2 regions of the Paenarthrobacter aurescens genome follow, and region 1 is predicted to be linked to the other one. Evidence: predicted binding sites of a transcription regulator. Region 1 holds the regulator's gene; the other holds the start of a gene.

Region 1 (5,943 bases):
CCCATGTGCGGAACAACGGGAGCAGGAAGGAGCTCAACCTTGCCAGGCCATTCGGCCATACCTTCGGACTCGGTGCCGTGCTCGACACCTGCCTCAAAGAGGACCTGCAAGCCAACACAGATGGCCAGCACGGGACGGCCGCCTGCAACCCGACGCCCAATCATGCGGATGGCGTCAACGGACTTCAGTTCCTGCATCACCGTCTCAAAAGCTCCGACGCCGGGAACCACCAGACCGTCGGCGTTGAGAACATCCTCTGGTTTGGAACTGAGAATGACATGGGCGCCGGCACGTTCCAGGGCGCGGACCGCGGACCGCACATTACCGGATCCATAGTCCAGGACCGTGACCGTGGGCTTGCCCTCGGGCGACTCCGGTTTCACTGAAGCAACAGCGTCCGCAACTGCCCCATCCTTCAAGAACTGCCCGCTCATAGTGCCCCCTTGGTGGAGGGAATGCCCTCCACCCGGGGATCGGACTCCACCGCAGCGCGAAGCGCACGTGCAAAGGCCTTGAACTGTGCCTCCACAATGTGGTGGGGGTCCCGCCCGGCAAGGACATTCATGTGCAGGCAGATTCCGGCGTGCAGGGTGATGGCTTCAAAAACGTGCCGCGTCAGCGATCCCGTGAAGTGTCCACCGATCAAGTGGTATTCCTGTCCGGCCGGTTCACCCCCGTGCACAAGGTACGGACGCCCGGATACGTCCACCACCGCGTGCGCCAGAGCTTCGTCCAAAGGAACCGTTGCTTCACCAAAACGACGAATGCCGGCCTTGTTTCCCAGTGCGGTGCGGAGAACCTCACCAAAGGTGATAGCGACATCTTCCACGGTGTGGTGGGCATCGATGTGGGTATCGCCGGTGGCCTTGACTGTCATGTCAATCAGGGAGTGCTTGCACAATGCCGTCAGCATGTGGTCATAAAACGGAACCGAGGTGCTGATATCCGATACACCTGTTCCGTCCAGGTTGATCTCCACCAGCACCGAGGATTCACTGGTGGTGCGCTCCATGCGCGCGGTTCGGGCAGCGGTCGGCGTGGCGCCGGTTTCGCTCATTGGGACGTCCTTATACACGGAGGGTGGGTTGGGTCTAGAACAAGTTTAGGCGTGCTGCGGCGCAGTGCCGTTCAACAGGGATTCCAGCGCTTCAAGGAAGGCCGTTGTTTCCTGCTCCGTGCCTGCGGTAACACGCAAATGACCGGGGATGCCGACGTCGCGGATCAGCACGCCGGCATCGAGCAGGCCTTGCCAAATCGCGTGAGGTTCCTCGAGCCCTCCAAAGAAGACGTAGTTGGAGTCCGAAGCTGCAGGCTTGAGGCCCATGCGCAGCAGCTCAGTGACTATGCGGTCCCGTTGGACCTTGATGTCTTCGACGTCGGCCATAAGGGCTTCACGGTGCGTCAGCGCCGCAAGTGCTGTTGCCTGGGTAACCGCAGAGAGGTGGTAGGGCAGACGCACCAACCTGATCGCGTCCGTAACTTCAGGAGCTGCAGCCATGTACCCGAGCCTGGCACCGGCCAGGGCAAAAGCCTTGCTCATTGTGCGCGAAACGATCAATCGCTCGCGGCCGGGCAGCAAGGTCAGGGCGCTGGGAGTATTGTCGTGTGCGAACTCGTGATAGGCCTCATCCACGATCACGATCGCTTGGCTGGCTTCCCCGGCTTCGTAGACTGCCTCGACGACGTCCAGCCCCAGTCCCGTGCCCGTGGGGTTGTTGGGCGAGCAGAGGAAAACAATGTTGGCCCCGGTTTCCCGGACCTGCGCAGCAGCCGAAGCTGCGTCCAGCCCATAGTCCTCAGCACGGACTCCCCGGACATACTCGGTGTCAGTGCCGCTGGCGAGCAGGGGGTACATGGAGTACGTGGGAGGGAAACCCAGGGCCTTGCGTCCCGGACCGCCAAATGCCTGGAGTATTTGCTGCAGGACTTCATTGGAACCGTTGGCAGCCCAGATGTTATCCGGAGAAAGTCCGTGGCCCAAGTACTCGGCAAGGGCTTGACGGAGTTCAGTGAACTCTCGATCCGGGTAACGGTTCAGTCCAGTAGCGGCAGCAGCAACAGCCTCGGTAATGGCGGCCTGCACATCAGCAGGGACGCCATGAGTGTTCTCGTTGACATTGAGCAGGATGGGGACATCAAGCTGCGGCGCGCCATAGGGGCTCAGTCCACGCAGGTTGGTCCGGAGGGGAAGTCGGTCAAGTCGCTCAAGCTGGTCACTCACCAACCCAGTTTAAGGGGCGGTCGGGACTGCCGACTAACTGTGACGCCCGGCCACAGATGCAACAGACCTGGGACTACCTAGTTTGCGGGGACGAAGAGTTGCTGGCCGGGCAGGATGCGGCCGCCGCGGAGGTCATTCAACTGGATGATCTCGGCGATGACATCCCGAGGATCCCGCTCAGGAGCTGCAGCACCAGCAATGCCCCACAGGGACTGCCCGGGCTGGACAGTGACCGTGACGGCCACAGGCGGACGCAACTGGGACTGTGAGTCCGCAGCCTTGGCCGGGGAGTTGATGAAACCGGCGAGACTCAGCAACGCCGCCACCAACAGCATGGCGGGGATGCCGAAGAAGACAAACCGACCACGCCGGGTCAGACGCAAGCGAGCGGGTGCCTGGGTAGTGCGGAATTCAGCGAACGTGATGACTGCGGACATGAGCTGAGCCCTTCTGAGCTATTGCCAGGCTCCGGAGTACCGGTGCTTGGCTGCCAATTCTTGGTGTTCCCCTCCCCCGACCCCCGATGTTCGAACGCTTTGTTCGAACATCGGGCTTCAGCATCAGGTTTATAGAACACATATTCGAACCTTGCTATGACATTTTTAGCACTTATCAACGAACGGTGTCGAGACTCGCTAGAACAAATGTTTGATAAACGCCTGTGCCTGCCCTACGTTTGAGTGAAGAAACAGCACTGTTTCAGTGGAACAGGAGGGTCCGACATTTTTTGCGGACCCAACAACCCCGGGCACTCATCGGGCTGAATGAAAGGCATTGGCGAACATGGCAGCGAAAGCCACAGGCGGCGGGGCACCCCTGCGGAGCCAACAGCCTCAAAAGAGTCCCAAAAGCCTGACTGTCCGGCAGAAGAAGATCCTGGAGACCATCCAGCGTTCGGTCAACGACAACGGCTACCCGCCCAGCATGCGTGAAATCGGCGACACCGTAGGCCTGGCAAGTTTGTCCAGCGTCACGCACCAGTTGTCACAGCTCGAGAAGCTCGGCTACCTCCGCAGAGATCCCAAGCGACCCCGCGCCATGGAAGTGCTGATGCCGTTGACCCTTGACGGCGGACCAATTCCCGGCGTGGAAGCCCCCACCACGCTGCGCAGTGCCGGTGGCCTGGCCGTGACGGAATTGGCAAGCGCCAGCGATACTGCCATGGTCCCTCTGGTGGGCCGCATTGCTGCCGGCGGTCCGATTCTGGCTGACCAGACGGTTGAAGACGTGCTTGCACTCCCTCGCCAACTTGTGGGGCATGGCGAACTGTTCATGCTGAAGGTAGCCGGCGATTCCATGATTGATGCCGCTATCTGTGACGGCGATTGGGTAGTGGTCCGGCGCCAGAACGATGCCATCAACGGCGACATCGTTGCCGCCCTGCTGGATGACGAAGCCACCGTCAAAACGTTCCGGCAGCGGGACGGGCACACATGGCTGCTTCCGCAGAACACACAGTACGAGCCCATCCTCGGAGATCAAGCCACCATCATGGGCAAGGTCGTTTCCGTGCTGCGCTCTCTCTAAGCACGCACGCTTCCTTGAGGAAACGCACACTCAAGGCTTCCCCGCAGACCCAGCGCCTCCCTAAGAGGCTTTGGTCGATCCCAGACGCTCCAAGACGCCACGCACTACTGTCCGGTCCGTCGTAGCCCAGAACGGCGGCAGGGCGGCACGCAGGAAGCCCCCATAGCGCTCTGTTGACAGCCGGGAATCCAGTACGGCTACAACCCCTTTGTCTCCTGTAGAGCGGATTAGCCGGCCTGCGCCTTGAGCCAATCGAATAGCAGCGTGGGTGGCTGACACGGCCATGAACCCGTTACCGCCCGATTGGGCCACTGCACGGGAACGGGCGGTCATCAGGGGATCATCAGGACGTGGGAAGGGGATGCGGTCAATGACCACCAGACGGCAGGAGCCACCCGGTACGTCGACGCCTTGCCATAGTGACATGGTTCCGAAGAGGCACGTGTCAGGTTCGTCCGCGAATTGCTTCACCAGGGCCGCCATGGTGGATTCGCCTTGGCAGAGGATATCCACGTCCAGCCGGAGCCGCATGGCATCGGCGGCTTCTTCGGCTGCACGCCGTGAAGAGAACAGGCAGAGCGCTCCGCCCCCGGAAGCGCGGATGAGGTCTTCCAATTCGTCCAGCGCCTCAGGCGAGGTACCGCGGCCTGGCTTGGGCAGGTGTTTTGCGACGTATAAGACCCCTTGTTTGGGGTAGTCAAAGGGCGATCCGACATCGATCCCGGTCCAGCTCGGTGCGCCTTCGCCAATCAGGCCCAGACCACCCGCGGCTGGCTCAAAGGCCGAGCCGATGGCCAGCGTGGCGGAGGTCAGCACTACGGTGTGTCCGGCAAAGAGTCCCTCACGGAGCCGCCCTGCGACGCTAAGAGGTGCAATGTTGATCAAAGCAGGTGCGGTCTCGTCCGGTGGCGAGTAGCCCTGCTGGGGGTCGAAGGTGCTGTTCCGCGAGAACCAGACCACTTCGCGGTTCTCCTTGGCGGCCAGCATCCGCTCGCACAGTTCCAGGATGAGCATGAGCCGTGAACGGGCGAGCTGGCGTCCTCCGTCAACGGCGTTGGAGGAATCGGTCTTCGAATCCGAGAGCGCCGCGCGTGTGGCGTCGCGCAATTGGTCCAGACAATCGAGCTGTTCGTCGTTGAGTCCGTTGGGCAACAAACCGTTGGGCACTCCGGCGATTGCCATGTCCAAGCTATCCGCAGCGGCGTTGAGGGCATCCACAGTGATGGCTGTGTGTTTGCGGGCACTGGATGCTGCCGCGTGGACCATGGCAACGGACAACTGCCCGGACACAGCTCCGGTCACCCTGTCCTGAAGCTCGTGGGCCTCATCAACCACAACGACGTCGTACTCGGGCAGAACGGCCAGGCCTTCGAAGGCGCTGACGGCCAGCATGGCATGGTTGGTGACCACGACGTCGGCCTCGCCCGCCCTTGAGCGGGCCAGCTCGCTGAAGCACTCTTCCGCCACGGGGCACTTCTGGGCACCCAGGCACTCCATGGACGTTACGGATACTTGCCGCCAGGCTCTGTCCGTCACGCCAGGCATGAGTTCGTCTCGGTCCCCGGTGGTGGTCTTCTCCGCCCACTCCCGGAGACGGACCACTTCTTTGCCCAGCTGGGACTGGGGCCCGCTCATGGAGGCAGCGAAATGGGGAACGCTGGTATCCTCCCCCAGGGAAAACAACTGTCCCTCGGAGGGCTCTTCGCTGGGGAACCCGCCTTCAAGTTTCTGCAGACAAACATAGTTGGCCCTGCCCTTGACCAGTGCCACATTGACGGGGCGATCAAGGGCAGGGTTGATGGTCTCCAGAAGGCGCGGGAGGTCCCGCCCCACGATCTGGGTCTGGAGTGCCAGGGTGGCGGTGGACACCAGCGTCGGTTTGTCACTGTCCATGGAATGGGCGATCAACGGAATCAGGTAAGCCAAGGACTTACCCGTTCCCGTTCCCGCCTGGACCAGCAGATGCTCCCCGGTCTCGATGGCCCGTGTGACATGCTTGGCCATTTCATGCTGGCCGGCACGGCTTTGTCCGCCCATGCCGGCAACAGCCCGGTCCAACAGCTCGAGGGTGACTTTCTCCCCCACCGACTCGACGGCGTCCGCCGCCACTTTCTCAACCATTACTAACGAATGACTCCAGTTCGGCGGCCAGACCTTCGCGCACCATGACGACTACGCGGGTCCCGTTCTCCTCA
Region 2 (5,943 bases), 710 kb from region 1:
AGCCTGCTGCTGCTGGGTCTTCTTGTTGCGGCGGAACATCATGAAGACAAAGAGTCCAAGCATGACGAACAGCAATATGGTCATTGGATCCACAGGGAAGTTCCGTTCTGTACTTACGTTTTGGTTCACGGCAACGTCCCTGGCAGATCCGCAGAGCGGCATGGATCAAGGACTCGAACGTGCCGAGCGTCATACCAGTCTAGTGGGAAAAGCTGAACAGAGGGTGTTAACCGATGGTATCGACGCTTTCGGCGTGGTTTTCGTCCTCACCAAACAGCGCCAGCGTCTCCTGACCGAAGACTCCGGCCGGCACGGCGTAGCCAAGGTGGGTCCAAGCTGACGCCATGGCGATTCGTCCTCGCGGCGTACGTCCCAAAAGTCCTTCACGTACCAGGAACGGCTCAGCAACAGTCTCCACGGTTTCGGGTTCCTCGCCTACGGCGATGGCCAGAGTGGACAAGCCCACGGGGCCGCCGTTGAACTTGGTGATGAGGGCTTCGAGAACAGAGCGGTCAAGCCTGTCCAGGCCGCGCTCATCAACTTCGTACATGTCCAGGGCAGCTGACGCCGAACGCGCATCAATTTGATCAATGCCGTGAACCAAAGCCCAGTCCCTGACGCGGCGCAGGAGTCTGTTGGCAATACGCGGTGTTCCTCTGGACCGCCCTGCTATCTCCGTAAATCCCGCGGAGTTGACCTTCAGGTCCAGAAGCCCTGCTGAGCGCCGGAGGACAAGCTCAAGTTCTGCCACTGAATAGAATTCCAGGTGCCCGGTGAATCCAAAACGGTCCCTCAGCGGACCGGGGAGAAGTCCAGCCCTGGTGGTGGCGCCCACCAGCGTGAAAGGCGGCAGTTCCAAGGGAATGGCCGTTGCACCGGCGCCTTTGCCCACCACAATGTCCACGCGGAAGTCCTCCATGGCCATGTACAGCATTTCCTCCGCCGGCCTGGACATGCGGTGTATTTCGTCCAGGAACAGGACCTCACCCTCCGAGAGCGAGGAGAGGATGGCGGCCAGATCTCCTGCGTGCTGAATGGCCGGCCCGCTGCTGATGCGCAGCGGCGCGTTCATTTCAGCTGCAATGATCATGGCAAGGGTGGTTTTCCCGAGTCCTGGAGGGCCGGACATCAGCACATGATCTGCGCTGCGGCCCCGCATTTTTGAGGCCTCAAGGACCAGAGCGAGCTGCTTACGGACCCGGTGCTGTCCCACGAAATCATGCAGGTTTTTAGGGCGGAGGGCGGCCTCAATGACCCGCTCTTCCGGTTCCTCTCCCCCGCTGACGAGTGACTGCTCAGCCACGGCTGCCTACGCGGTTGCCTGCACGTGCGCCGTCCTGGCCAAGCCAGCGCAGCGTAGCCCGGAGAATCTGGGCCACGTTTCCTGCGTCCACGAGTTCCGGGGAATCAGCCATGGCTTTGTCGATGCTGCCATTGGCGTCCTTCTCGGACCATCCCAGGCTTGTCATGGCCGCCACAACCTGAGGCTTCCATTCGGCGTTGGCGGCGGCCACCGGAGCGGTGCCGGTACCCGTGCCGTGGGGAACCAGCTTCCCGGCAAGTTCCAGGACAATCCGGCCGGCCACCTTGGGACCGATTCCCGGTACCTTGGTGAACGTTTTGCTGTCACCGGTGTGCGCCGCCACCCGGATGGCCTCGGGTTCATGCACTGCCAGAACGGCCAGAGCCAAACGCGGGCCTACACCGCTGACGCTCAGCAGGACGTCGAAGACCTCGCGTTCGTCGTCGTCGGCGAAACCGAACAGGGTCAGTGAATCCTCGCGGACAATCATGGACGTGAAGAGCTTGGCCTCGGACCCTGTTTTGAGGTGGCTCAAGGTCTGCGGTGTGGCGAAGACGCTCATCCCCGCACCATTGAGGTCAATTACAGCGGTGGACAAACCAACGTGGGCTACGGTTCCACGGAGAAAACTGATCAAGACCCGGCTCCTGAATTACCGCCTGCTCCGTTGCCGCGGTACTGCTGTCAGTACTGCGGCCGGAGCGGACTATCCGAACATATCTACGAATACCCTAGCAAGGGGAGGCACCATTCAGCGTTTCCGGCGCGCTTTTGCTTCGGCGTCCGCCCATGCTTTCTGGGCAGGGGTAAGACCACCGCTGCCGTTCGCGGCACCCGCTGAGCCCATTCCACTGCCGGCACGCCAAGCGTGGGTCAGGGCCAGCGCCAGCGCGTCGGCGGCATCAGCAGGCTTTGGCGGCGCATCCAGGCGGAGAATCTTCGTTACCAGCTTGGTCACTGCATCCTTGTTCGACGTACCGCTGCCCGTTACTGCCGCCTTGACCTCAGAAGGTGTGTGCAGCGCAACGGGGATGCCGCGCCTCGCGGCAGCAACAATCACCACACCGGAGGCCTGGGCTACACCCATCACCGTGCTGACGTTCATCTGCGAGAACACACGTTCAACCGCCACGACGTCCGGGGTGTGCAGGTCCAGCCATTCATCAATGGCCTGGGCAATGACCAGCAGTCTCTTATCCAGCGTCAGTTCAGCAGAGGTGCCCACCACCCCCACGGCAACCATGGTTGCCCTGCGGTTTTTCTCGATGTCCACAACACCTATGCCGCAACGGGTAAGGCCCGGATCGACTCCCAATACGCGAAGAGTCAAGTCCGGGCCTTCCTGATGGCTGTAAAACGCTGAGTGTCTGACTGACGTGCTGCGTGGCCGTCTATTCGGCGTCGAGGGCGGCCTGAACTTCCTCGCTGAGGTCCGCATTGCTGTAGACGTTCTGGACATCGTCCAGATCTTCAAGGGCATCCACGAGCTTCATGAACTTCTTGGCGCCTTCAACATCCAGGTCAACCTGCATGGAGGGGACAAACTCGGCTTCATCGGTGTCGTAGTCGATGCCCGCCTCTTTCAGGGCATCGCGGATGGCCTGGAGGTCCGAAGGCTCGGAGTGAATTTCCCAGTTCTCGCCGCTGTCCTTGACTTCCTCGGCTCCGGCATCCAGAACCGCCATCAGGATGTCATCCTCACTGAGGCCGTTCTTGGGCAAGACAACAACACCCTTACGGGCAAAGAGGTAGCTCACGGAACCGGGATCGGCGATGGTGCCGCCGTTGCGTGAGATAGCAAGGCGCACCTCGGAGGCGGCGCGGTTCTTGTTGTCTGTCAGACATTCGATCAGCAATGCCGAACCCTGCGGGCCGCGGGCCTCGTACATGATCTCGGTGTAGTCCACCACTTCACCGGTGAGGCCTGCCCCACGTTTGATGGCGCGATCGATGTTGTCGTTGGGAACCGAAGTTTTCTTGGCCTTCGTGACGGCAAGTTCAAGCCCCGGGTTGCCGGCGAGGTCCGGCCCTCCCATGCGGGCGGCAACTTCAATGTTCTTGATCAGCTTCGCGAACGACTTTGCACGCCTGCCGTCAATGATGGCTTTCTTGTGCTTGGTGGTCGCCCATTTGGAGTGGCCTGACATGCTTTACGCTTCTCCTCTGATCATTCGAATAAAGAGTTCATGCACGCGTTTCTCGCCCGTCACTTCCGGATGGAAGGAGGTGGCCAGCAGTTGGCCGGAACGCACTGCAACAATTCTAGCCACTCCATGCAATGTGGCTGTGTGGCTGGCGTGGTCCGGATCAACCTGGGCAAGGACTTCCACGCCTGGACCCACCCGCTCCACCCAGGGGCCCCTTATGAATACCGCGTGGACGGGATCCACACCGGACTCCCCTGCGCTGAATTCGAGGCCTTTGAAGTCCAGATCCGTTTCAAAGGACTCCCGTTGACGCCCAAACGCATTCCTGCGGACCGTGATGTCCAGCCCGCCGAAAGTTTGCTGCGGATTTCCGTCCAGGTCAGTGGACGGGTCCGCAATTTCGTTGGCCAGGAGGATCATGCCGGCGCAGGAGCCATAGACAGGAAGTCCCTCCGCGATGCGCTTCCGGAGGGGGTCGCGGACTTCGAAAATCCTGGAAAGCTTGTCAATGGTGGTGGATTCACCGCCGGGAATGATGAGCCCGTCAATGTCATCGAGCTCTGACGGACGGCGAATACCTACGCCGACAGCACCAGCGGCTTCTACGGCGTGGATATGCTCACGGAAGTCGCCCTGCAGAGCCAGTACGCCGATCCGGAGTCCTGAACCCACGCGTGACGAAGCGTCGGAAAGGGGGTTGGTCATTGGACCATCATAGTGTCCAAGCCCTTCGTGGCGCTGCCCGCGGCTTCCCGCTGCTTCCGCCGTTCGGGGTTCCATGCCCTGACTGGGATATATTACAGAGCATGCTTTCCTTCAGCGTTCCCCTCGGCAAGCTGGTCCGCACACTGTCCCGGCTCCGGGGCGGAGGCTCAGCTTTTCCCGGCTTGGTGGTTGAGAAAATCGATCCCGGCTTCATGCAGCGAACGCTGGCTTCGCTCCCCCTCGGCGTAGCGGTGGTCAGCGGCACCAACGGCAAGACCACCACCACAAAGATGGTGGTGGAACTCCTTGAAAGCCAAGGCCTCAAAGTGTTCACCAACCGCAGCGGCAGCAACTTCACCCGTGGTGTGGCAGCGTCCCTGCTGGGCGATGTGGACTGGCGTGGACGGCTCGACGCGGACATTGCCATTCTCGAATTGGACGAGGCCCATGCCGTGCACTTCGTCAACAAAGTGGAGCCTCGGTACAGCCTCCTGTTGAATGTCCTGCGCGATCAATTGGACCGTTTCGGCGAAATCGATAAGACCGCCCGCCTGCTGGAGCACATCGCCTCAAAAACCTCCGGCACCGTTGTCCTCAACCGGGAAGATCCTCGCGTAGCCCGGATTGCCAGTGCCATCAACACCCTGGACGCCGTCCACCACCCCGAAGTCCGCTATTTCGGCCTCGACGAATCGCTGCGCAGTACGTTCCCCAACGATGACGAGATGCGAACCACAGGCATTGGCCCCTCGCCGTCAGGGACCTCTGTTGCCGCAGAAACCGGCGAGGATGTAGACCTGCCGGCTGCCGACGTCGTGCTTCGACGGGTAGGTGCCCAGGACGCAGACTTTGAGTTCGACGGCAAAACCGTCACCACATCGATGAAGCTTCGCGGCGTCTACAACATCTTCAACGCTGCCGCGGCGTTGTCCCTGGCGAGATCCATCATGGGAACGGGTCCAGTGGATACTCCCAAACTGGTGAAGGCCCTGGGGGAAGTTGCTCCCGCCTTCGGCCGCGGTGAAAGCCTCACGGTGGATGGTCAACCGCTGGAACTGGTGCTCGTGAAGAATCCAAGCGGTTTCCGGCTCGGGCTGAAGTCCTTCCCCGCCGGTGGTTATGCCACCATGATCGCCATCAATGACAACTACGCTGACGGCAGGGACATGTCCTGGCTCTGGGATGTTGAATTCGACTCCCTGCGCGAGAGCGGCGTGGAAGTCCTCACGGGGGTACGCGCCTACGACATGGCCCTCCGCCTGCAATACGACGACGTTCACTTTGGTGTGGTGGAGCCGGACATCACCGCAGCACTCCGGACCTTCATCGACGGATCGCGAGGCAAGCCCAAGCGCATTTTCTGCACGTACACTTCCATGCTCGCCATTCGCCGCGAACTGGCCAAAATCACCATAGTTGAGGTGGTCTCATGACTTCGGAAGCACCGCACACGCCGGAAGCACAGGCGTCGCCGGACAACCAGTCCAGCAAGGGGACAATCCGCGTTCTCCAGCTCTACCCGCGGGAAATGAACATCTATGGCGACTGGGGCAACGCCCTGGTCCTCAAGCAACGGATCAAGTGGCATGGCTACACCCCGGAGTTGCTTGAGTACAACGTGGGCGACGAATTCCCGGACGACGTCGACATCATTGTTGGCGGCGGCGGCCAGGACAGCGGCCAATTGGTCATTCAGGACGACCTCCAGGCACGCGCAGCCCGCCTCAAGCAGTTGGCGGACGAGGGCGCGCCCATGCTGGTCATTTGTGGCTTGTACCAACTTTTCGG

The links. Region 1 encodes LexA, which represses DNA repair genes until DNA is damaged. Its sites were predicted from a motif close to TCGAACANNTGTTCGA; they were not measured.
Region 2: ruvA (Holliday junction branch migration protein RuvA) is a predicted target of LexA. The motif match lies at 2,014-2,029, and genes of this name have one in related genera.

The regions. Positions count from the first base shown of each region.
Region 1 covers NZ_CP157456.1:1,619,289-1,625,231, reverse strand. Annotated here, with positions in the region: gene hisH (imidazole glycerol phosphate synthase subunit HisH) at 1-434, opposite strand, end outside; gene hisB (imidazoleglycerol-phosphate dehydratase HisB) at 431-1,057, opposite strand; gene ABI796_RS07555 (histidinol-phosphate transaminase) at 1,103-2,221, opposite strand; gene ABI796_RS07550 (LysM peptidoglycan-binding domain-containing protein) at 2,299-2,658, opposite strand; gene lexA (transcriptional repressor LexA) at 3,005-3,748, shown strand; gene ABI796_RS07540 (ATP-dependent DNA helicase) at 3,809-5,869, opposite strand; gene hflX (GTPase HflX) at 5,862-5,943, opposite strand, start outside.
Region 2 covers NZ_CP157456.1:2,326,787-2,332,729, forward strand. Annotated here, with positions in the region: gene yajC (preprotein translocase subunit YajC) at 1-84, opposite strand, end outside; gene ruvB (Holliday junction branch migration DNA helicase RuvB) at 227-1,303, opposite strand; gene ruvA (Holliday junction branch migration protein RuvA) at 1,296-1,940, opposite strand; gene ruvC (crossover junction endodeoxyribonuclease RuvC) at 2,055-2,633, opposite strand; gene ABI796_RS10750 (YebC/PmpR family DNA-binding transcriptional regulator) at 2,695-3,450, opposite strand; gene pdxT (pyridoxal 5'-phosphate synthase glutaminase subunit PdxT) at 3,454-4,155, opposite strand; gene ABI796_RS10760 (Mur ligase family protein) at 4,257-5,588, shown strand; gene ABI796_RS10765 (type 1 glutamine amidotransferase) at 5,585-5,943, shown strand, end outside.